Regions from separate parts of the Pseudomonas sp. R1-7 genome, predicted to be linked through region 2. Evidence: riboswitches for the same ligand, from Rfam matches in the RefSeq annotation. Region 2 holds a riboswitch; each other region holds the start of a gene.
What was found. Region 2 has a riboswitch for cobalamin ahead of cobO (cob(I)yrinic acid a,c-diamide adenosyltransferase). Riboswitches for the same ligand answer to the same signal wherever they lie in the genome.

Region 1 (7,386 bases), 730 kb from region 2:
GGCCATCAGCCCCGCGCCGCGAATCAGCCATACGCCTTGCGAGGTGGCCAGGAAACCCTTCAATACTTTGTCGCCGTTGCGCAGCGTCTGGCGCAGCACCTCCTTGTTCTGAGCCAGCATCCTCCCGGTTTGCGTGAGCCCGCGCTCGACGAACATCGACGTCGCTTCGCCGCCAATTTCCCCAGCGCTGATACCGGCTTCAGCGAAATTGCCTTTTTGCAGACCGTCACGGATTCCTAGCACGCCTCCATAGATTCCATACGCTTGCATGCCCAGGCCGGCGGTGATCACGCTATTGGACTTGAGCTTATTGACCCACTTCGGCATGCCGGGCGGAACCGGCAGGTTTTTTTTCGCTTCTGCGGCGCGCAGCATCTTGAGCAGTTTATCGAGCTGGGTCATCGATGTGCTGGAGGCGTGGCCCGGCGCTGTGTCAAAGATCGGCGGCGTGCCGGGTGATCGAACGGACGCCAATTCGTAGAGCAGCAAAGTGGCATCCGGAGCATCGGCCGAAGGCTGGGCCTTGATGTGCTGCTCGACTTTAAGCGGGTCGAACTGGAGGGTGTCGATCAGTGCCCCGTCCGGCTGCAACAAGGGCGGCGATTCAGTCCCAGTGCCAAAGTCGTCGAGCCGCGCACCCATGCGATGAAGCTCGGCACGGCTGACCCTCAGTTCACCGATTTTTACCGGTCCAAGACGCTTGTCCAGCGCCCGAAGCTGCTCCGAAGACACGGGAGCCGACCTGGGCCGAGGCTGGGCCGAAGCCGCAGCCCGGTTCGAGTCGAGATCGGTGACCAGTACAGAAGTCATCCGCTTCACCTCGTGCTGGGCGGATTCCTTTCCTGAAGAGCGTGACATCGATAATTCCCTTTATCGTGAAGTCCTGTCGAACGTCCTCCTGACATTCGTGCGCGCATGGTAAACCGCGCCGGCCTGGGCGGTTCAGCTGAAATGTGTCTTGATGCAAGTGGCCCGTCAGGCTTTGCACCGCTGCCGCACCAGGTGCTTGAACCCTTCCAGCACCAGTACAGTCACGGCCAGCCAGATGGGAATGTAGGTCAGCCATTCTTCGGCCTGGATGCTTTCGCCCAGCAGCAGTGCAACACCCAGTAGCAATACTGGCTCCACGTAGCTCAACAATCCGAAGAGGCTGAACGGCAGCAGCCGGCTGGCGACGATATAGGCCACCAGTGCCGAGGCGCTGATGACGCCGAGCAGCGGGATCAACAGCGACAGCCAGGGGTGTTGATTGAAAACGCCGAAACCCTGTTCTCCGCTCTGCACGAACCAGAGCGCCAATGGCAGCATCAACGTCATGTCCAGCCAGAGGCCGCCCAGGTTGTCGGTACGCAGGCGTTTACGCAGGATGAAGTAGATCGGGTAGCCGATGACCACAAGCCAGGTCGCCCAGGAAAGACCGCCCACCCGGTAGAGCTCGTTGAGCACCCCCAGCGTGGCGAAGAACACGGCGATTTTCTGTAGGCGGGACAGGCGTTCGCCATAAACGATGCGCCCGGTCAGGACCATCGACAGCGGCAACAGGAAGTACCCCAGCGATACGTCCAGGCTGTAGCCGTTGAGCGGTGCCCACATGAATAGCCACAACTGCGCGCCCATCAATGCCGATGACGCCATCGCCCCGAGTAGCAGGCGCGGTGCGGCGACCAGGCGTGCGACCAGGTCCGAGACCAGTTTCCATTCGCGGGAAATCAGCATGAACGCGGTCATGCACGGCATCGTCAGCAGCATGCGCCAACCGAAAATCTCCAGGCCGGTCAGTGGCGTGAGCAGCGAGGTGTAGTAATACATGACGGCGAACAGGGCGGAAGCCGAGATCGATAGAGCGATGCCTTTGGACACTGGGATTCTCTGGGGGGGCGATCAATCAACATTGAACCTGTGGCGAGGGGATGAATCCCCTCGCCACAGGGCTTAGCTGGGACCCATCATATCAAGGCATGCGTGCCACGCGTCCCGGCACGAAGTGACTCACATCGTTGAAGCCCGGCGTCGAGGCATGCCCCGGCGTGACCAGCGAATCGATGAACGCTTCATCTTCCGCGGTGATTTTCACCGCCTGCGCCTTGGTGTACGCATTCCATTGTTCCTCGGTGCGCGGCCCGACGATGGCCGAGGTCACGGCGCTGTTGTTCAGCACCCAGGCGATGGCGAACTCGACAATGCCCACGCCCCGGCCCTGGGTGTATTGCAGGATCTGCTGGGCAATGCGCAGGGACTCGACCCTCCATTCGGTTTCCAGGATGCGCTTGTCCTGGCGCCCGGCACGGCTGTTGGCGTCCGGTGCCACATCCGGCGCGTACTTGCCACTGAGCACGCCGCGAGCCAGTGGGCTGAACGGCACCACGCCAAGGCCGTAGTTCTGCGCGGCGGTGATCTGCTCGGTTTCCGCCTGGCGGTTGACGATGTTGTACAACGGTTGGCTGATCACCGGGCGGTCGATGCCCAGGCTGTCGGCAATGCGGATTACCTCGGCGATGCGCCAGCCGCGGTAGTTCGACAGGCCCCAATAGCGGATCTTGCCCTGGCGAATCAGGTCGCCGATGGCCGACACGGTGACGTGCAACGGTGTGTTGTGGTCTTCGCGGTGCAAGTAATAGATGTCCAGGTAATCGGTGCCCAGGCGCGTCAGGCTAGCCTCGATACCATTGAACAAGTGCTTGCGGCTCAGTCCGCTGCGATTGGGCACGCCGTCCGGCGGGCCGAAACCGACTTTGGTGGCAAGCACCCATTCGTGGCGGCGACTGGCAATCGCCTCACCGACGATTTCTTCGGAGCGACCGCCGGTGTAGACGTCCGCGGTGTCGATGAAATTGATGCCCTGGTCCCAGGCCTTGTCGATGATCCGCAGCGAATCCTCGGTGCTGGTCTGTTCGCCGAACATCATGGTGCCCAGGGTCAACGTCGAGACTTGCAACCCGGAATGGCCTAGCGTGCGGTAGCTCATGACAAGATCCTTTTATCCATGGGGAAAGGCCCAATCAAATACCAGAACCGCCGCGTGGATCCAACCGTTTTCTCAAGCATTCCCAAATCAAATGCGGGAGCGAGCCTGCTCGCAAAGAGGCCAGCAATGCCGACCCGCCCTTTGTGAATTTGACCAATAATACCCAAGGCCTTTTGTGCGGCGGACCGGCGTCACGGTTGACGTCAGCTGGCAGCATGCTGTGCATCGGAACTGGAGAACAAAAATGAAAATAATCATCGCCCCCGACTCGTTCAAGGACAGTCTCAGCGCCCAGGGCGTGGCGGACGCCATCGCGCAAGGGTTGGCCCAGGTCTGGCCGGACGCGCAATTGATCAAATGCCCTATGGCCGATGGTGGGGAGGGAACGGTGGAGGCGGTGCTGGCGGCTTGCAACGGCCAGTGGCGTGAAAACCGGGTCCGTGGCCCGCTGGGCGCCGCTGTCGAAGCCCGCTGGGGCTGGTTGCCCGACAGCCGTACCGCAATCATCGAGATGGCCGAGGCCAGCGGTCTGCAGTTGGTACCACCCGGGCAGCGCGACGCCTGTTCCAGCAGCACGTTTGGAACCGGCGAACTGATCCGCGCCGCCCTGGATGAAGGCGTCAGCCGGGTCATCCTGGCGATTGGCGGCAGCGCCACCAACGACGGCGGGGCAGGGGCGATGCAGGCTTTGGGCGTGGCATTGCTGGATGACCAGGGCCAGGCGCTGCCGCCCGGTGGGCTGGCGTTGGGCAAACTGGCACGTATCGACCTGGGCGACCTGGATCCGCGTCTGGCCGGCGTGCGTTTCGAAATCGCCGCGGATGTCGACAACCCGCTCTGCGGTCCCCATGGCGCTTCAGCCGTGTTCGGCCCGCAGAAGGGCGCCTCCGCCGAGCAGGTGCAGCAACTGGACCGGGCGCTGGCGCACTTTGCCGGACACTGTGCCCAAGTGCTCGACCGTGATGTTCGCGACGAACCCGGCAGCGGTGCCGCCGGTGGCCTGGGCTTTGCCGCCAAAGCCTTCCTCAAGGCGCAGTTTCGGACTGGCGTGGAAGTCGTTGCGCAATTGACCGGATTGGCCGATGCCATCGACGGTGCCGACCTGGTGGTCACCGGCGAAGGCCGTTTCGACGCCCAGACCCTGCGTGGCAAGACGCCTTTTGGTGTCGCCCGCATCGCCAAGCTCCGCGGCGTGCCGGTGGTGGTCATCGCCGGTACGCTGGGGGAGGGCTACGAAGCGCTTTATGAACACGGTATCGATGCCGCGTTTGCCTTGGCGAACGGGCCGATGACGCTGCAAGAAGCGTGCACCGATGCGCCGCGCCTGCTGGCCGAGCGGGCCCGGGACATCGCCCGGCTCTGGCGAGTGGCGGCCTGCTGAATGTGCCCGCGAGGCGGTCGCCAGGATCCGTCAGCCACTGCAGATTGCCTTCGGACATTGACCCGCCCGCACACCCTGCGTAGCCTTGCGCCTTCGAGGTTCTTCGGCACGCGCCGAAGCTAGGGTCTGTATGAAATGTGTTCGCGCGAAGGCCAGACAAGGCGAAACGGGGCGAGGAAGCGGAGTGTACTGGCGTACATGAGCATTCCGAGCCCCGTTTCAACGCAGTATGGGTGAGTGCGGATACATTTCATACAGAGCCTGAAGGGAACGCGGTCCAAGCCGCGGCTGCCCCCGCAACTGTGAACGGTGCTGTTTCTGCAAGGCCACTGTGCATGCCCTGTTACAACGGGCGCACGGGAAGGCGCAGCAAATTGCCAGCCAGGCTATGAATAGAAGCCTGTCTGGCCCGCCGTCAGCCAGGAGACCTGCCTCGACAACAGATTCTCACTACAACCGGGCGGGGTGATCCGGTGGCGAAATCTTCCGCGCACGCCCGTGCCTGCGGTTGTCGTCCCGTTTGCCCGCCACCTTGCCAAAGGGCATCCGATGAAAACACTGGCCAAACTCCCCGTCACCATCGTCACCGGTTTCCTCGGCTCGGGTAAGACCACCTTGCTGCGGCACATGCTCGACAACGCCCAAGGCCGGCGCATCGCGGTCATCGTCAATGAGTTCGGCGAGCTGGGCATCGACGGCGAGATCCTCAAGCAGTGCTCCATCGGTTGCACCGAAGAAGAAGCCAACGGCCGAGTATATGAGCTGGCCAACGGTTGCCTGTGCTGCACCGTGCAGGAAGAGTTCTTCCCGGTAATGCGCGAATTGGTGGCCCGTCGCGGCGACCTCGACCATATCCTCATCGAAACCTCCGGCCTGGCCTTGCCCAAGCCGCTGGTCCAGGCCTTCCAGTGGCCGGAAATCCGCAGTGCCTGCACGGTCGATGCGGTGATCACCGTGGTCGACAGCCCGGCCGTCGCCGCCGGCACCTTCGCCGCGTTCCCGGACAAGGTCGATGCCCAGCGCAAGCTGGACCCGAACCTGGACCATGAATCGCCCTTGCACGAGCTGTTCGCCGATCAACTGGCGAGCGCCGACCTGGTGATCCTCAACAAAGCCGACCTGATCAATCCCGAAGACCTCGCAAAAGTCCGCCTGGAAGTCGCCGAAGAACTGCCGCCAGCGGTCAAGGTCATCGAAGCCAGCAGCGGTCGCCTGCCGCTGGACGTGTTGATCGGTCTGGGCGCCGGTTCCGAAGAACACATCGACAGCCGCCACAGCCATCACGACCACCACCATGACGGCGATGATGACGACCACGACCATGACGCCTTCGATTCGATTTCCATCGAACTGCCCCAGGCCGACGAAAGCCTGCTGCTGGACGCATTGACGCAACTGGTGGTCCAGCACGACGTGCTGCGGGTCAAGGGCTTCGCGGCCATCCCGAACAAGCCGATGCGCTTGTTGATCCAGGGCGTGGGCACGCGTTTCGACAAACACTTCGACCGCCAGTGGGGCGCCGACGAAGCACGGGTGACGCGGCTGGTGCTGATCGGCCAGGCGCTGGATGCCGGGCTGCTCGAAGCGCAGTTGCGCGCCGCCCTCAGCGTTTAAGCCATGCACCTGCTCAGGACCCAGCCCGGCGGTTTCGTGTCGGATGACAACATTGCCGACCTCGGGCAAACCCCCGCCGAGCTGGTGATCCTGTGCAGCGGCGATTCCAGCCTGGCGCTGTTGGCCGAAGCGGCGCGGCAGTTGCCGGACGATTATCCGCAGTTCCGTCTCGCCAACCCGATGCAGGTGCAGAACCACGCCTCGGTGGATCTGTATTTCGACGATGTGCTGCAACATGCCAAGGTCATCTTGCTGTCATTGCACGGCGGCATCGGCTATTGGCGCTACGGCATCGAGCGCCTGATGGAACTGGCCGGGCGCGGCGTGCGGTTGATCCTGGTGCCAGGGGACGACCGCCCCGACCCGGAACTCAGCGACTTGAGCAACGTGCCTGTCGAGGATCGCGACCGCCTCTGGCAGTTTCTCCGCCAGGGCGGATTGGAAAACGCCTTGAACCTGTTCCGGCATCTCGGTAGCCAATGGTTTGGCCGCGATTATCCATGGGCCGAGCCACAGCCCCTGGCGCGCACGGCGATCTATCGTCCCGAAAAAACCAACGCGACCCTGAGCGATTGGCAAGCCGATTGGCAGGCCGACAGAGCCGCGTCGGCGTTGCTGTTTTATCGCTCTCACCTGCAAGCCGCGAACACCGCGTTCATTGACGTGTTCTGCCAGCGCCTTCAAGCAGCGGGGCTCAATCCGTTGCCGATCGCCGTGGCGAGTCTCAAGGAACCCGGTTGCCTGGCACAGGTGGAAGACTGGCTGGACGAGGCAGGGGCAGGGGTGATTCTCAACACCACGGGATTCGCCCAATCCAGCCCCGAAGCGCCGCATCTACGGCCGTTTCGCCGCGATATCCCGGTGATCCAAGCGATCTGTGCCCAGGACAACGAACCCGGCTGGCGCGCCAGCGAACAAGGCCTGGGCCCGCGGGACCTGGCGATGCACATCGCCTTGCCCGAACTGGACGGGCGCATCATCAGCCGGCCCATCAGCTTCAAGGACCTGGCCTGGCGCAGCGAGCGCAGCCAGAGCGATGTGGTCTGCTACCGGGCGGTGCCCGAGCGCATGGATTTTGTCGCCGGACTGGCCCGGCGCTGGACTACCCTGGCGCGGCTGCCCAACCACGAGAAGCGCGTGGCGCTGATCCTCGCCAACTACCCGACCCGGGACGGGCGCATCGGCAACGGTGTCGGCCTGGACACACCAGCGGCGGCGTTGAATATCCTGCGGGCGATGCAGGTCGAAGGGTATCCGCTGTCCGCCGAGCTGCCGGCCAGCGGCACCGCGCTGATCCAGCAATTGCTCGGCGGGGTCACTAACGATCTGGACAGCCTCGACCTGCGGCCGTGTCACCAGAGCCTGGCCCTGGACGCGTACCAGGCCTTGTTCGACGCGCTGCCCGAGGCCAATCGCCAAGCGGTGC
Region 2 (7,386 bases):
CGTTCCTGGTTGCGCTGCTGTTGGCCTATCTGTTCGATCCGGTGGTGGATCGCCTGGAAAAACTCGGCTTGTCCAGGACGTGGGGCGTGGTGGCGGTGTTCGCGCTGTTTACCTTGATCGTCTGCGCCCTGTTGCTGGTACTGATCCCCATGCTCGCCAAGCAACTGTTGCGCCTGTACGAATTGGCGCCGCAGATGCTCGATTGGCTGCAACACAGCGCGGTGCCGTGGGTGCAATCGAAACTGGGGTTGGCGGATGGCTTCTGGAAGTTCGACAAGGTCAAGGCGGCCATCAGCGAGCATATGGGCCAGACCACCGACATCGTCGGAGTGGTGCTGAGCCAGGCCACGGCTTCGAGCCTGGCGTTGATGGGCTGGCTGGCGAACCTGGTGCTGATTCCGGTGGTGGCTTTCTACCTGCTGCGTGATTGGGACCTGATGATGGCCAAGATCCGCAGCCTGCTGCCCCGACATCGCGAAGAACGCATCATGACCCTGACCGGTGAATGCCATGAAGTGCTGGGGGCGTTCGTGCGTGGGCAGTTGCTGGTCATGGTCGCGCTGGGCTTTATCTATGCGGCGGGGCTGATGCTGGTGGGGCTGGAGCTGGGGCTGTTGATCGGCCTGATCGCCGGCCTTGCGGCGATCGTCCCGTACATGGGGTTTGTGATTGGTATTGGCGCGGCATTGGTCGCCGGGTTGTTCCAGTTCGGCGGCGACCTCTACCCGATGATCGGCATCGTGGCAGTGTTTATGGTCGGGCAGGCCCTGGAGGGGATGGTGCTGACGCCGCTGCTGGTGGGCGACCGCATTGGCCTTCATCCGGTGGCGGTGATCTTTGCGATCCTGGCGGGCGGAGAGTTGTTCGGCTTCACCGGGATACTGCTGGCGTTGCCGGTAGCGGCAGTCATCATGGTGCTGGTGCGGCATATGCACGATTTGTACAAGGATTCGGACATCTACAGCGGCATCGAAGACCCCGACCTGTAGTGTGTAGGGCGGACGGGGTGTCAGGGAAACTGGCGCTCCGCGCCCTTGCCGCTGCAAACCTTTGATTTTGCTCGTGGTCCGGCGCATTGTGCGGTCCGCGTCACGGGTATAAACTTTGCGAACTTTACACAGAGGCCACTAATGGTTCCTTTGGAACCGTTCAGTCAGCATGAAACCGATTCAGCTGCCCCTTGGTGTGCGTCTGCGTGATGACGCCACCTTTATCAATTACTACCCAGGCGCCAATGCCGCTGCACTCGGCTATGTCGAGCGGCTTTGCGAAGCCGACGCCGGCTGGACCGAAAGCCTGATCTATCTGTGGGGCAAGGACGGAGTAGGGCGTACGCACCTTTTGCAGGCCGCGTGCCTGCGGTTCGAACAATTGGGCGAACCTGCGGTGTACCTGCCGCTGGCGGAGCTGTTGGATCGCGGCGTTGAAATTCTCGACAACCTGGAGCAGTACGAACTGGTCTGCCTGGACGATCTCCAGGCTGTGGCCGGCAAGGCCGACTGGGAAGAGGCGCTGTTTCATTTGTTCAACCGACTGCGCGACAGTGGCCGACGCTTGCTGATCGCCGCGTCGACGTCACCACGGGAGCTGCCGGTGAAGCTGGCGGACCTCAAGTCCCGTCTCACCCTGGCGCTGATTTTCCAGATGCGCCCGCTTTCCGACGAAGACAAGCTCCGTGCCTTGCAGTTGCGCGCTTCCCGCCGTGGCCTGCACCTGACCGATGAGGTCGGGCATTTCATCCTCACCCGTGGCACTCGCAGCATGAGCGCATTGTTCGAACTGCTGGAGCGCCTCGACCAGGCCTCGCTGCAGGCCCAGCGCAAGCTGACTATTCCTTTCTTGAAAGAAACCCTGGGCTGGTAGAACCATTACCCGTAGTGGCTGATAGCCTCCTCTGGGCGCGGCGAAACCCGCGGTCCTGCTGGGCGGCAGGCCACGTGACGTTCAAAATAGGCTTAAGCGCTTAGATGTAAACGTAAAACCGAGAAGTCACATTTGCATCGATTGAATTTGCAAATGAGGTTGATAGAAGGCATAGTCTCGCCATCTTTACTACTTCAGCCACGGTCGTGCCCATGCTAAATCGCTTCGCACCCCTCGTGCCTCTCGCACTCGTTACCCTGTTGTTCGGTTGCGCTGCCCACTCCCCAGTGTCCCAGCAAGCACAACAACCACAGGTCAAGAACACCGTAACCGCCCAGTCTTCCTCCGTAGCGTTCCAGGAAGAAGTGGCCTCCGATAAAGAGCTGGCAGACTTCGCCGGCAGCAAGCCTTATCAGCTTCCGGTGCTGGCAGACAGCATCCTGGAACGCGGCATGTCCTTGATCGGCACTCGTTATCGTTTTGGCGGTACCTCTGAAGCCGGCTTCGATTGCAGCGGGTTCATCGGCTACCTGTTTCGCGAAGAGGCGGGTATGAACCTGCCACGTTCCACTCGCGAAATGATCAACGTGAAGGCTCCGCTGGTCGCTCGCAACCAGCTCGAACCCGGTGACCTGTTGTTCTTCAGCACCAATGGTCGTCGCGGTCGAGTCAGCCACGCCGGTATCTACCTGGGCGATAACCAGTTCATCCATTCCAGCAGCCGCCGCAGCGGTGGCGTACGGATCGACAGCCTGGGCGACAGCTACTGGAGTAAGACCTTCATCGAAGCCAAGCGCGCCCTCGCCATGGCCCCGACCGTGGTCACGGCTCGCAAGTAAGCACACAACTTGTAAGGCAAACTTAAAGTCTTACTTGAAGTTTGCCCCATAGCCGCTAGAATCCTTGATCATTGATTGATGGCAATCCGCCTGCGTACTACGCGGGCGGATCTGTTTCCATCTCCACGGCAGAAAAGCCGCATCCAGATCAGGATTGTTCTGCATATGTCGACGTCGGCCCGCCTCGCTCTGATTGTTCTTGCCGCGCTGCTCAGCGCCTGTGCCAGTCGCACTCCACCGCCCGCGCCAGTGCGCGCTCCGGTGGTATTCGCACCCTCCCAGACTTTTTCCCCCGCTGCCGAAGACGTGCTTTTCCGCGCGCTGGGCCTGGTGGGGACGCCCTATCGTTGGGGCGGCAACACGCCGGATTCAGGCTTCGATTGCAGTGGCTTGATCGGTTATGTGTACCGCGACGCCGCCGGTATCTCCTTGCCACGTTCCACTCGCGAGATGATCAGCATGCGCGCGCCGCAGGTCGGCAAAGACGCGTTGCAGACGGGCGACCTGGTGTTCTTCGCCACCAATGGCGGTTCCCAGGTCAGCCATGCCGGAATCTACGTGGGCGAGGGACGTTTCGTCCATGCGCCTGCCACGGGCGGGACGGTCAAGCTCGACAGTCTGTCCAAGGCCTATTGGCAGAAAGCGTACTTGGGGGCCAAGCGTGTATTGCAGCCGGAGCATCTGGCGCGCAATCCCTGAGGTGCACTTCTGATCAGCTCACCTCTGTGGCGATAGGATCAATCCCCTCGCCACAGGGCACGTTTGCCTTATTTGCCCGACACCCGCCAGATCTTGTTCCCTACATCATCGGCCACGAGCAATCCACCCTGTTTATCGATCACCACGCCCACCGGCCGGCCCTGGGCCTTTTCGTCTGCGTCGAGAAAACCCGTCAGCACATCCACTGGCTGCCCCTCGGGCTTGCCCGCCTTGAACGGGACGAAGATCACTTTGTAGCCGCTGTGGGGCTTGCGGTTCCACGAGCCGTGTTGTCCGACGAAGGCGCCCTCCGCGAACGGCGCGGGCAATGTGCTGCCTTCGGCGAAAGTCAGTCCCAGGGATGCAGTGTGAGGGCCGACGGCATAGTCGGGGGCGATGGCCTTGGCCACCAGCTCGGGATTCTGTGGCTCGACCCGGACGTCGACGTTCTGCCCGTAATAGCTGTAGGGCCAGCCATAAAAGCCGCCGTCCTTCACCGAGGTGATGTAGTCCGGCACCAGGTCGCTGCCAATCTCGTCCCGTTCGTTGACCGCCGTCCACAATGCACCGCTGCGAGGCTCCCATGCCAGGCCGTTGGGGTTGCGCAGGCCTGAGGCGAAGATGCGGTGACTGCCGGTAGCCCGATCCACCTCCCATATGGCCGCGCGACCTTCTTCCGCTTCCATGCCATTCTCCGCGACGTTGCTGTTCGAGCCGGTGGTGACGTACAGCTTGCTGCCGTCGCGGCTGGCGATCACGTTCTTGGTCCAGTGGTGGTTGAGCGTGCCGCCGGGTAAATCGACGACCTTGGTGGGTTGTGCCTTGATCTGCGTGTCACCCTCTTTGTAAGGGAAACGGATCAACCGGTCCGTGTCGGCCACATACAGGTCAGTGCCCACCAGCGTCATGCCGAACGGTGAATTGAGGTTCTCCAGGAAAATCGTCCGGGTCTCGGCGACGCCGTCGTGATTGGCGTCGCGCAGCAGGGTGATGCGATTCGGACTGGGGACGCCAGCGCCGGCACGGTCCATGACTTTTTTCATCACCCAGCCACGGATGCCCTGGGTATCGTCGGGCTTGGGCGGAGCGTTGGTCTCGGCTACCAGCACATCGCCGTTGGGGAGCACGTAGAGCCAGCGTGGATGATCCAGGCCTTCGGCAAAGGCCACCACCTGCAGGCCTGGCGCCGGTGTTGGCTTGGCGCCATCCGGCCAGCCGACGGCTTCGGCGATATTCACCGTAGGCATCAGGGTCTTGTTCGGCTCGGGCAGTTTCGGTGACGGGCCGATGCCGTCGGAAACCTGCAAGGTCGACGACTCGCCGCAAGCGACAAGCCCTGTGGCAAGGGCGGCGATCAACAGGTGGTTTGGTTTGAGCATGCGGGCTTCCCTATGAGTGCATGTGGTTACTCATAGAGAAGCGTAGACGTGGGATGGTTCAACGGTGGGAGGCGGCTAAGCCAAGCGAAGTCTGGCCGCCAGGTCCAGCTGATCAGCCGTGAGCCTGCTTGAACAGCACCGCGATCCCAGGGTGATAGTGGCCGGCCTCGTTGCGCAATTTGCGGTAGGCATAAGGGAAATACCAGGCCACGGCGCAGGTGTTTTCCTTCTGCAGGTCGTCGATCATGTCCTGCAACTCTTCTGGCGTGGCGCTTTGCTGGGCTTTTTGCGGGGCGACGAACAGGCAACCCAATTTCAGGTCGCTGGCGTAGCTGATGCGCTTGGCGTCGCTGGTGGCTTCCAGCAAAGGTTGGGTCAGGTTCAGGTTGTTGACCTTCGGCCAGCGTTGCGTTGCCTGGATGAAGGCGCGCTCATCGCTGCTGGCGATCAACAGGTCGGCACTGACGTTGCGTTCGCCTTCTTCATTCTGTTTGCGGGTCGCTGCGTCCTGGAGCGTCACCATCTCCGCCATCCAGGCGGCGGCCGCCAGCAATCCGAGATTGGCTTTTTCATTGTGCCAATAGGGCGTGTCGTTATCGCCGCGCACGGCGTTGTATCGGTCGATACAATCAAACCAGCGTTCCAGCACTGGGCGCAGGAATTCCAGCTTCGGATTGCTGATGATCATGCCTTGCATGTGTTTTGCCCTCTTGTTCTTGTGATATCGGGTCGTAATGTCTCTTTGATATCACTTGCGCCAGCTTCACACAAGATTGACGTCAGTTTATTGATCCCGGCCAATATCCCTCGTGGTGCCCATCGCGGCTTTAATTGACGCTCCACCCCCAACCCTCTAACCTTCGCGGCTTGTTTCAGGTGCTCTATGGCAATGGCCGATAGGGTGAAACAGGGAAGCCGGTGCGTACATGCAAACCCGGCGCTGCCCCCGCAACGGTAAATGAGTCAACGCTGCGCTTGTGGCCACACAGGCCCCCGCCACTGTGTCGAATGACATGGGAAGGCGCGCAGCCAGGCATCACGCCGCTCATGAGCCCGGAGACCGGCCTGATTCATCCAACGGCATCACGGTGGGCGATGCCAGGCACCTTGCCGTCCTTTTTCTGCCCGCCCGCCGTTATCCAGTCCCAACGGAGAGCTCCCCATGACCGATACGCCCGATCGCGACGAACGCCACCTGGCGCGCATGCTGCGCAAGAAAGCCGTGATTGACGAGCGTATCGCCAATTCACCGAACGAGTGCGGCCTGCTGCTGGTGCTGACCGGCAATGGCAAGGGCAAGAGCAGTTCGGCGTTCGGCATGTTGGCCCGGGCGATGGGCCATGGCATGCAATGTGGCGTGGTGCAATTCATCAAGGGCCGCAACAGCACCGGTGAAGAGCTGTTTTTCCGCCGCTTCCCGGAACAGGTGCGCTTTCACGTCATGGGGGAAGGCTTTACCTGGGAAACCCAGGACCGCCAGCGCGACATCGCCGCCGCCGAAGCTGCGTGGGCCGTGTCGCGCGAGTTGCTCAGCGATCCGTCGATCGGCCTGGTGGTGCTCGACGAACTGAACATTGCCCTCAAGCACGGCTACCTCGACCTCGATCAAGTCTTGAGCGATCTGCAAGGCCGTCCGCCCATGCAACATGTAGTCGTGACCGGGCGTGGCGCCAAGCCCGAGATGATCGAGCTGGCCGATACCGTGACCGAAATGGGCATGATCAAGCACGCGTTCCAGGCCGGTATCAAGGCGCAGAAAGGCGTCGAACTGTGAGCCATGCGTCGACTGCCAGCCGCCACTGTCCGGCGGTATTGATTGCCGCCCCGGCCTCGGGCCAGGGTAAGACCACCGTCACCGCGGCCCTCGCACGGTTGCACCGCAACCAGGGACGCAAGGTGCGCGTGTTCAAGTGTGGTCCCGATTTTCTCGACCCGATGATCCTTGAGCGAGCCAGCGGCGCGCCGGTCTATCAGTTGGACATGTGGATGGTCGGCGAACAGGAAAGTCGTCGGCTGTTGTGGGAAGCCGCTGCGGAAGCAGACCTGATTTTGATTGAAGGCGTGATGGGCCTGTTCGACGGCACGCCGTCCAGCGCCGACCTGGCCCGGCATTTCGGCGTGCCGGTGCTGGCGGTCATCGACGGCACGGCCATGGCCCAGACATTCGGCGCCCTGGCCCTGGGCTTGGCGCGGTATCAACCGGACTTGCCCTTCGCCGGGGTCTTGGCCAACCGGGTCGGCACCTTGCGCCATGCGCAGTTGCTCGAAGGCAGCCTGACCGAGGGCTTGCGCTGGTATGGCGCGCTCTCGCGGGAAACCGGTATCGAACTGCCGAGCCGCCATCTGGGCCTGGTGCAGGCCAGCGAACTGAATGACCTGGACGCTCGCCTCGATGCCGCCGCCGAGGCCCTGGCGGGCAGTTGTGAAGTGGCCTTGCCGCCTTCGGTGGAATTCGCGGCTCCGCAATTGACAGCCGTTGAACCGTGGCTCGACGGAGTACACATCGCCGTGGCCCGTGATGAGGCGTTCGCCTTCACCTACGGCGCGAGCCTCGATCTGCTTCGGGCCATGGGTGCGCAGTTGAGCTTTTTCTCGCCCATTCATGA
Region 3 (7,386 bases), 2.0 Mb from region 2:
CGACGCTGTGGGCGGGCAATGACAATGCGCTGTTGAGCATCTTCCGGCACTTCGACAGTGCCTCGGTCGACAAGGGCCTGATCGGCGAAGTGCCGCAGACGATGTGGCTGTTCGACTTTCCGTTGCTGGAGCGCACCTATTATCAGTTGGCGGTGAATTTCGACGTGTTCGGCAACGTGTCCCACCAGGCCCAGACCCGGCTGTATTTCGACTTGATCCGCAACGGCGCGGAGCAGAACTTCCTGCGCCTGATGCCGGCCGACTCCCGCGAAGGCTACCTGGACGATTGGTACCAGGACGGCGGAAAATTCAAGATGTGGCTCGATTACGAGGCGATCGACGATGACAAGCCGACCGCCCTCAAGCTTGACGAGCATGACCCCAAGCGCGACTTCGCCCTGCAATTGCTGGCCCGCTATGGCGAATTGAACGCTCGCCCCGATCCGATCAACCGCTGCGACGGCGCCTATTGTTCGCGCCCGAACATCGATCCAACCCTGCAAAACGCCGAGCAGGCGTTAAGTCGCTTGGTGTCGCGCCCGGCGGCGGGCTTGAAGGTGATCGACCAGTTGCCGGAAGCGACGATGCTGCGCGTCGAAACCGCGGGCGGTCGTCGTGAGGTCTATAGCCTGCTGCGCAACCGCGCCCACAGCAACGTGGCGTTCCTGCTGGGCGAGGAGCGGCGCTACCAGCCGGGGCTGGACACGCTGACCGTCTACCCGGGCGTGCTCAGCAGCTATCCCAATTTCATCTTCAACATACCCGCCGGGCAGGTGCCGGCGTTCGTCGATGCCATGGAACGCGCGCCGGACGCAGCGGCATTCGAGCGGATCGTCGAGCGCTGGGGGATTCGGCGCAGTCACCCGCAGTTCTGGCAGTATTTTCACGACCTGAGCCGATACATCCAGGAGACCGACCCCGTGGAAGCCGGCGTACTGGACATGAATCGGTACCAGAACCTCTGAACAAGCAGCCGACGGCGGGCCCTTGCGCCGTCGGCTGCTTTCCTGACAAAAATACTGGGACTTTGTCCGGCGCGATGATTGGCGTAAACTGCCGGCAAGCCTGCGAGGAGTTTCCATGACCGCCATTACCATTACCGATGCCGCCCACGATTACCTGGCCGACCTGCTGTCCAAGCAGAATACCCCGGGTATCGGGATTCGCATCTTCATCACCCAGCCCGGCACCCAGTACGCTGAGACCTGCATTGCCTACTGCAAGCCTGGGGAAGAAAAACCCGAGGACACCGCACTGGGGCTCAAGAGCTTCACCGCGTACATCGACTCGTTCAGCGAAGCCTTCCTGGACGACGCGGTGGTCGACTACGCCACTGATCGCATGGGTGGGCAACTGACCATCAAGGCACCGAACGCGAAAGTGCCGATGGTCAACGCCGACAGCCCGGTCAACGAGCGCATCAACTATTATCTGCAAACCGAAATCAACCCGGGGCTGGCCAGCCACGGCGGGCAGGTTTCGCTGATCGACGTGGTGGAAGACGGCATCGCCGTGCTCCAGTTCGGCGGCGGTTGCCAGGGCTGCGGCCAGGCCGACGTCACCTTGAAGGAAGGCATCGAGCGCACCTTGCTCGAGCGCATTCCGGAACTCAAGGGCGTGCGCGACGTGACCGACCACACGCAGAAAGAAAACGCCTACTACTGATAGGCGTTCGCTGCGCGCAGAACATCGTGGCGAGGGAGCAAGCTCCCTCGCCACGATGTTTTTTGCCGCCTGATCGATTGATTCAGGGTCTGTAGAGATGCGCATGCCCGGCGCGATATAACGACGACTCGCTGAAAACATCATTGCCCAACACCCGTCCCACCAAAATCAACGCCGTACGCCTGAAGCCCTTGGCCTGCACCTTCCCGGCGATGTCCTCCAGCGTCCCCATAACCCAATCCTGATCCGGCCACGTCGCCCGGTGAATCACCGCTATCGGACAATCCGCGCCATAGTGCGGCAGCAGCTCATCAACGATTTTTTCCAGATGATTAACTCCCAAGTGGATCGCCATGGTAGCCCCGTGTTGCGCCAGGCTGGCCAGCGCTTCTCCCGTGGGCATGGCGGTCTTGTCCGCGTAACGGGTCAGGATCACGCTCTGGGACACGTCGGGCAACGTCAGCTCGGCGCCCAGCAGGGCGGCGCAGGCTGAAGTGGCGGTCACGCCTGGGATGATTTCGAAAGGAATGCCCAGTTCGCGCAGGCAACGGATCTGCTCGCCGATCGCCCCGTAAAGGCTTGGGTCGCCGGAATGCACCCGGGCTACGTCCTGGCCCTTGAGGTGGGCAGCCTTGATCACATCAACAATCTGTTCCAGGTGCAGCTCGGCGCTGTTGACCACCTGTTCGGCACGGTGGCCCTCCAGCACGGCGGCAGGCACCAGGGAGCCGGCATAGATGATCACCGCGCAACTGCGAATCAGCCGCTGGCCCTTGACGGTGATCAGTTCGGGGTCGCCGGGGCCGGCGCCGATGAAGAAGACGGTCATGACCGGTTTCCTGTTGAAAGTGGGGTTGCATGAGCGGCGCTCATGATTGCGGCGGCAATTATCGGGCGTTACGAAATCGCCGCCAATGCCAGTGTGGCTTGCGCAGCTTTCTGACGGGTAATCAGCAATGTGGCCGGGGAAGTGCCCAATCGGTCAGCCAGCGCCAGGGCCGCGCTTTCGGCGACGCCGTGGCAGCCCGTACGCTCAAAGGCAATCTCGGATAGATGGCTGAGTCGTGTTTTATAGCCAGCCAGTTCCTCGGCATTGAAACACTTCAGCGGTAACGACAATTGGCCGGCCAGCTCCAATAGCCCCGGTTCGTCACGCTTGAGATCGATGCTGGCCAACGCCTGGACTTGATCAAGCGACATGCCATGGGCTTGCAAAGTCTGGTCAAGCAATGCCCGCAACGCACTGGCCGGGCAACCGCGCTGGCAGCCGAGGCCGACCACCAGGATCGGCTTGCCGTTCATGCGTCGTGGTGGGCCTGGGTGCCACGGCGAAACAGCCAGGCGCTGATCAGGCCCAAGGCCAACCAGAACGCAACGTTGGTCAATTGCGAGGCAAGCTTGAATTCGCTTTCCAGTGCCTCGGGCGCCAGCATCGAATGCACTTCGGGCTGGGGCGCGCCGATCACATGAGGCGTCACCAGGATGGCGAGGCCCAGTACCTTCAACAGCCAATGCCGGCCGAACGCAATCAGCGCGATGCCCACCGCCGTGGACGCTGCCGTGCCGATCCACCACATCTGCCGCTGGGCCAGATCCGCCGCCGCCGTGCCGGGCAGTTCCGGTGGCAAGCCGAGGGTCGGCGCCAGGACGAAGGTGGCGTAGCCGGCCAGGCCCCAGAGCAAACCTTGCGACGTGCGCGTCGGCGCACGCAAGGTGTACAAGCCCGCCAGCATCAGCGCGAAACCCACCGCGACGACCAGGTTGCCGCCTGTGGTGGAGAGAACGCGCTGCCAGCCGTCTTCCGGTTCCCAGGCTTCGGCGTCATGGGTGTGTCCAGCCCCAGCGGCGTGTTCATGGACCTCGGTGGCCGGCGCGTTCTCGAAGGTTTCCGCCTGGAGAATCAGCGGCGATACCCAAAAACTTTGTAGAAGAGTCAGCAGCAGGGCGGCCAGTAGCCCGCTGAAACCAGCGGTTTGCGCAATACGCTTGATCATGTCGTTGGGTCTCAGTGGCACGGGAACGCGGCGCTGTGCCGTGTGTCGTGGGCCGCGTTGTGCACCGCTTCGATGTGGGAGAAACCGGCGAAATAGACCAGGCCCGTGCCGAGGAACGACGCGAGGACCGCCGCACCCAGGCGCTGGCTCAAGGTGACGGTGCTACTGGTGGTGGCGGTGCTGCTGATGGTCGACATGGCGCTTCCCTCTGGTGTCAGCGGGCGGATCGAGCGCAATGAAAACCCGGGCGAAGGCTCGCCGGGATTCGAACAGCGCCCGCCCACCGCGGGTTTGTTGAAAATGAGTCATGGGCCGGTCTCCGGGCTCACGAGGGGCAGGGCCTGAGCCGTGCCTGCAAACGTCACCTTCCCATGCGCATGCACAGTGGATTCGACGCTTCGCTCGTTTACCGTTGCGGGGGCAGCACCGGACTGACGTGGGCTTGAAGTAAAGCACACGATTCACCGGTTTCCCGTTTCACCCTGTGAAGGGCACCCAAACAGGCGCACAGGAGACCATGGGCGAGGGCGAGGCGTCAATGTGCAAGGCAGCCCAAACGGTGGCGTGCTTCGGGATTTGAGATAGGGTTGAGGCTGAACACCGCGCTCACAAGGAGATGACATGCGCTTCTCAGCCTTGACCCAACGCATCACAGGTGACGGCGCCGCCGCTTGGGCAATTCACGACCGGGCGCTGGCCATGCGGGAGCAGGGCAGGGACGTGCTGTTGCTCTCGGTGGGCGATCCGGATTTCGACACGCCGCCCGCGATCGTCGAGGCCGCTGTCGCCAGCTTGCGGGCCGGCGATACTCACTACTCGGATACGCGAGGCCTGCACTCGTTGCGCGCGAGCATCGCCCGGCGCCATCAACAGCGCTGCGGCCAACCGGTGGGCGCCGAGCACGTCACGGTGCTGCCCGGTGCCCAATGCGCGGTCTATGCCGTCGCGCAATGCCTGCTCGACCCCGGCGATGAAGTGATCGTCGCCGAGCCGATGTATGTCACCTATGAAGCGGTGTTCGGCGCCTGCGGGGCGAAGGTGGTGCCGGTGGCGGTGACGCCGGAAAACGGCTTCCGCGTCCAGCCGAACGACGTCGCTCGGCTGATCACTGCGCGCACCCGCGCCATGCTCCTTAACAGCCCGAACAATCCGTCTGGTGCCAGCCTGCCGATGTCCACCTGGCAAGCCTTGGCGCGGCTGTGCATCGACCATGACCTGTGGCTGATCAGTGACGAGGTCTACAGCGACTTGCTCTACGAAGGTGAACACATCAGCCCTGCCGGACTGCCGGGCATGGCCGAGCGCACCGTGACCATCAACAGTCTGTCCAAATCCCACGCCATGACCGGTTGGCGCGTCGGCTGGGCCATCGGTCCCGAACCGCTGGCCCAGCACCTGGCGAACCTGTCGCTGTGCATGCTGTTTGGTTTGCCGGACTTCGTCCAGCGTGCGGCCCAGGTTGCGCTGGACCAGGATCTGCCTGAAGTGGCGCGGATGCGTGAGGAATATCGCCAGCGCCGAGACCTGGTGTGCGCGGCGCTTGCTGATTGCCCGGGCCTCAACCCTCTACGACCCGACGGCGGCATGTTCGTAATGGTCGATGTACGTGGGACCGGTTTGGCAGCCCAGGCATTTGCCGAACGGCTGCTGGACGGCTATGGCGTTTCGGTGCTCGCTGGCGACGCGTTTGGGCCGAGCGCGGCGGGGCATATTCGGATTGGGTTGGTGGTGGGGAGGATGGCATTGGCGAAGGCGTGCGAGCGAATTGCCCAGTGTGCCGCGGAAATTAGAGAAGCCCAAGGCGTATCCTTTGGGACGCCGGCCGATGAACGGTAGGTTGACCTGTCAGATATGACAGTAGGCAAATAGATATGCCCGGCGCCTAATTGAATCGAAGACTTCGCTAGACAATGTGCGCTACCGCACATTTATCCGGAGCGCGATAAAAATGGCACAACCTAAGAGTCAAGTCAGAGCTGTAGCTTTGCGCATAGATGGCGTGAGTGATCTGGACCCGGAAGGTCGTATTCCTTTGGAGCAGCTGACTAACGGAACGACCGGAAGAATAACGCGTTGGGCCGATTTTCCAGCGCAGCCCGGAATATATTCCGAGCTTACGGTTTATTGGAAGCAGCCAATAAATCCGCCAACAGAAACGGTAATTTTTAACAACAGATATTATCAGGTAGATGATCAGCCGGAGTTTACGTTTTCGATAACACCGCTGATGATGAGCGTCGACGGTACGGCCGAGATTCGTTACCTGTTAGTGCATAGCGCCAACTCAAACTTCGACCCTTCGCCGATTCGCAAGCTGACGATTGATCATACACCGGTACTTGTACCGACATTGGCGGAGCCGACCTTCCCGGACAGCAATTTATGGGGCTATCTCAATTGCGCTTCCCCCGTGCCGATCTGGGAAAAGGTCAGGGTGTTAATCGCGCCGGAATCGATTTTCAGCAGGCAGGACGAGTGTGTCCTTGAATGGCAGGGGTTTAGTTCCTTGAACGGCTGTCCTCCGGCACTGACGCCCATCTATGAGTTTCGCAAAACGATAAGTGGCAGCGAGGCGATCAATGGATTTGTCATGGAAATTCCTTTCGTGCCCTATGTAAAACCTATGGTGAATAACAATTCCGGTATTGCGCAATATACGGTTTATCGAAATGGTGTTCCTAAAGGCAAATCGAAGATGGGCCTGGTCAGAATAGACCGGATAATTCCCGGGGAGCCAATGCCCTGCGGGGGATTCGCCTAGAAAGGGAAATATGTGTGCGGTAAAGGTCTGGTCGCGGGGTGACACAGTAGTTAAGAGTTGTCGCTGCATTCGATTCAGTGGCGTGGCGCCGGTTGAGTCTCTATACGGATTTTGGCGGGCCTTATTAAGTTAAGTTTGATGGAGAAAAAAATGACCAATACAAGTGTGGGTGTCGACGGTGAAGTGCTGACGCCAAGGGAAGTTGCTGAGCGTTCCAGGGCGGCGTTACGCACCTCGACGGTCGATTCAGGGATTCTATTGGACCCTCCAGAAATCGTCGATCAGATCGTAGACAATTTGATCCCGAAAACGGTGCTGGACTCCGGAAAGATGATAGTACGATTCCAAACCAGCGATATTCCGGTGCCCCATGACGACGACACTTATGAGCTTTTTCAGCGTAAGTCGGGTTCGACGCCCGTGTTAGTTGAAGAGGGTGACTTTGATCCCGTAGCCGGTCGCCCCCCTACCAAGGAAATCGAGGTGCCGACTGCTGGTCTTTCCGACGACGATTTGACAAAAGGATCGACGACTTATGAGTATATGTTTGTGGTTTATAAAGGTGCGGACGAAAATGCAGACTACTCGACATGGTTTCCGGCAGAGATTGATCGATACGCCCCTGAACATGACAAGCGCTCAAATAATAGATTTAGGCCGGAGGCTGCATCATTTGATAATTTGGCAGCAGGACAAATCATTGATGATGAATGGCTTGCGGACAACAGCACACTCGATTTGAAGGTCAGCACAAGTTACGACTGGTATCGCTCGGACGATAATATTACTGTCTATGCCGGAGCTGGGTTGGGCAACGGAACAGTGATACATGCCCAGGCGTTATCCTCGTCGGGCGAAGTGTCGATTCCTACTGCCGAGATTCCTCAACTGGATGGTCAATATTACATTTGGTACGTGCTGCAAGATATAGTTGGCAATCTCAGTGAGGAGTCCCTTCCTAGTGGA

Region 1: it holds a riboswitch for cobalamin, as region 2 does, so the genes downstream of both, cobW (cobalamin biosynthesis protein CobW) here and cobO (cob(I)yrinic acid a,c-diamide adenosyltransferase) in region 2, are expected to answer to the same signal.
Region 3: it holds a riboswitch for cobalamin, as region 2 does, so the genes downstream of both, J3P79_RS16360 (CbtB domain-containing protein) here and cobO (cob(I)yrinic acid a,c-diamide adenosyltransferase) in region 2, are expected to answer to the same signal.

The regions. Positions count from the first base shown of each region.
Region 1 covers NZ_CP071661.1:2,353,324-2,360,709, forward strand. The annotation lists gene J3P79_RS10700 (hypothetical protein) at 1-810, opposite strand, end outside; gene rarD (EamA family transporter RarD) at 976-1,860, opposite strand; gene J3P79_RS10710 (aldo/keto reductase) at 1,952-2,965, opposite strand; gene J3P79_RS10715 (glycerate kinase) at 3,210-4,346, shown strand; cobalamin riboswitch at 4,561-4,796, shown strand; gene cobW (cobalamin biosynthesis protein CobW) at 4,896-5,960, shown strand; gene cobN (cobaltochelatase subunit CobN) at 5,964-7,386, shown strand, end outside.
Region 2 covers NZ_CP071661.1:1,625,481-1,632,866, forward strand. The annotation lists gene J3P79_RS07205 (AI-2E family transporter) at 1-989, shown strand, start outside; gene hda (DnaA regulatory inactivator Hda) at 1,159-1,863, shown strand; gene J3P79_RS07215 (C40 family peptidase) at 2,076-2,702, shown strand; gene J3P79_RS07220 (C40 family peptidase) at 2,868-3,401, shown strand; gene J3P79_RS07225 (PQQ-dependent sugar dehydrogenase) at 3,470-4,780, opposite strand; gene J3P79_RS07230 (hypothetical protein) at 4,893-5,477, opposite strand; cobalamin riboswitch at 5,638-5,863, shown strand; gene cobO (cob(I)yrinic acid a,c-diamide adenosyltransferase) at 5,943-6,554, shown strand; gene J3P79_RS07240 (cobyrinate a,c-diamide synthase) at 6,551-7,386, shown strand, end outside.
Region 3 covers NZ_CP071661.1:3,673,980-3,681,365, reverse strand. The annotation lists gene J3P79_RS16385 (fatty acid cis/trans isomerase) at 1-965, shown strand, start outside; gene nfuA (Fe-S biogenesis protein NfuA) at 1,081-1,665, shown strand; gene cobM (precorrin-4 C(11)-methyltransferase) at 1,748-2,494, opposite strand; gene J3P79_RS16370 (cobalamin biosynthesis protein) at 2,563-2,967, opposite strand; gene J3P79_RS16365 (CbtA family protein) at 2,964-3,659, opposite strand; gene J3P79_RS16360 (CbtB domain-containing protein) at 3,671-3,856, opposite strand; cobalamin riboswitch at 3,953-4,173, opposite strand; gene J3P79_RS16355 (pyridoxal phosphate-dependent aminotransferase) at 4,281-5,495, shown strand; gene J3P79_RS16350 (hypothetical protein) at 5,608-6,420, shown strand; gene J3P79_RS16345 (hypothetical protein) at 6,571-7,386, shown strand, end outside.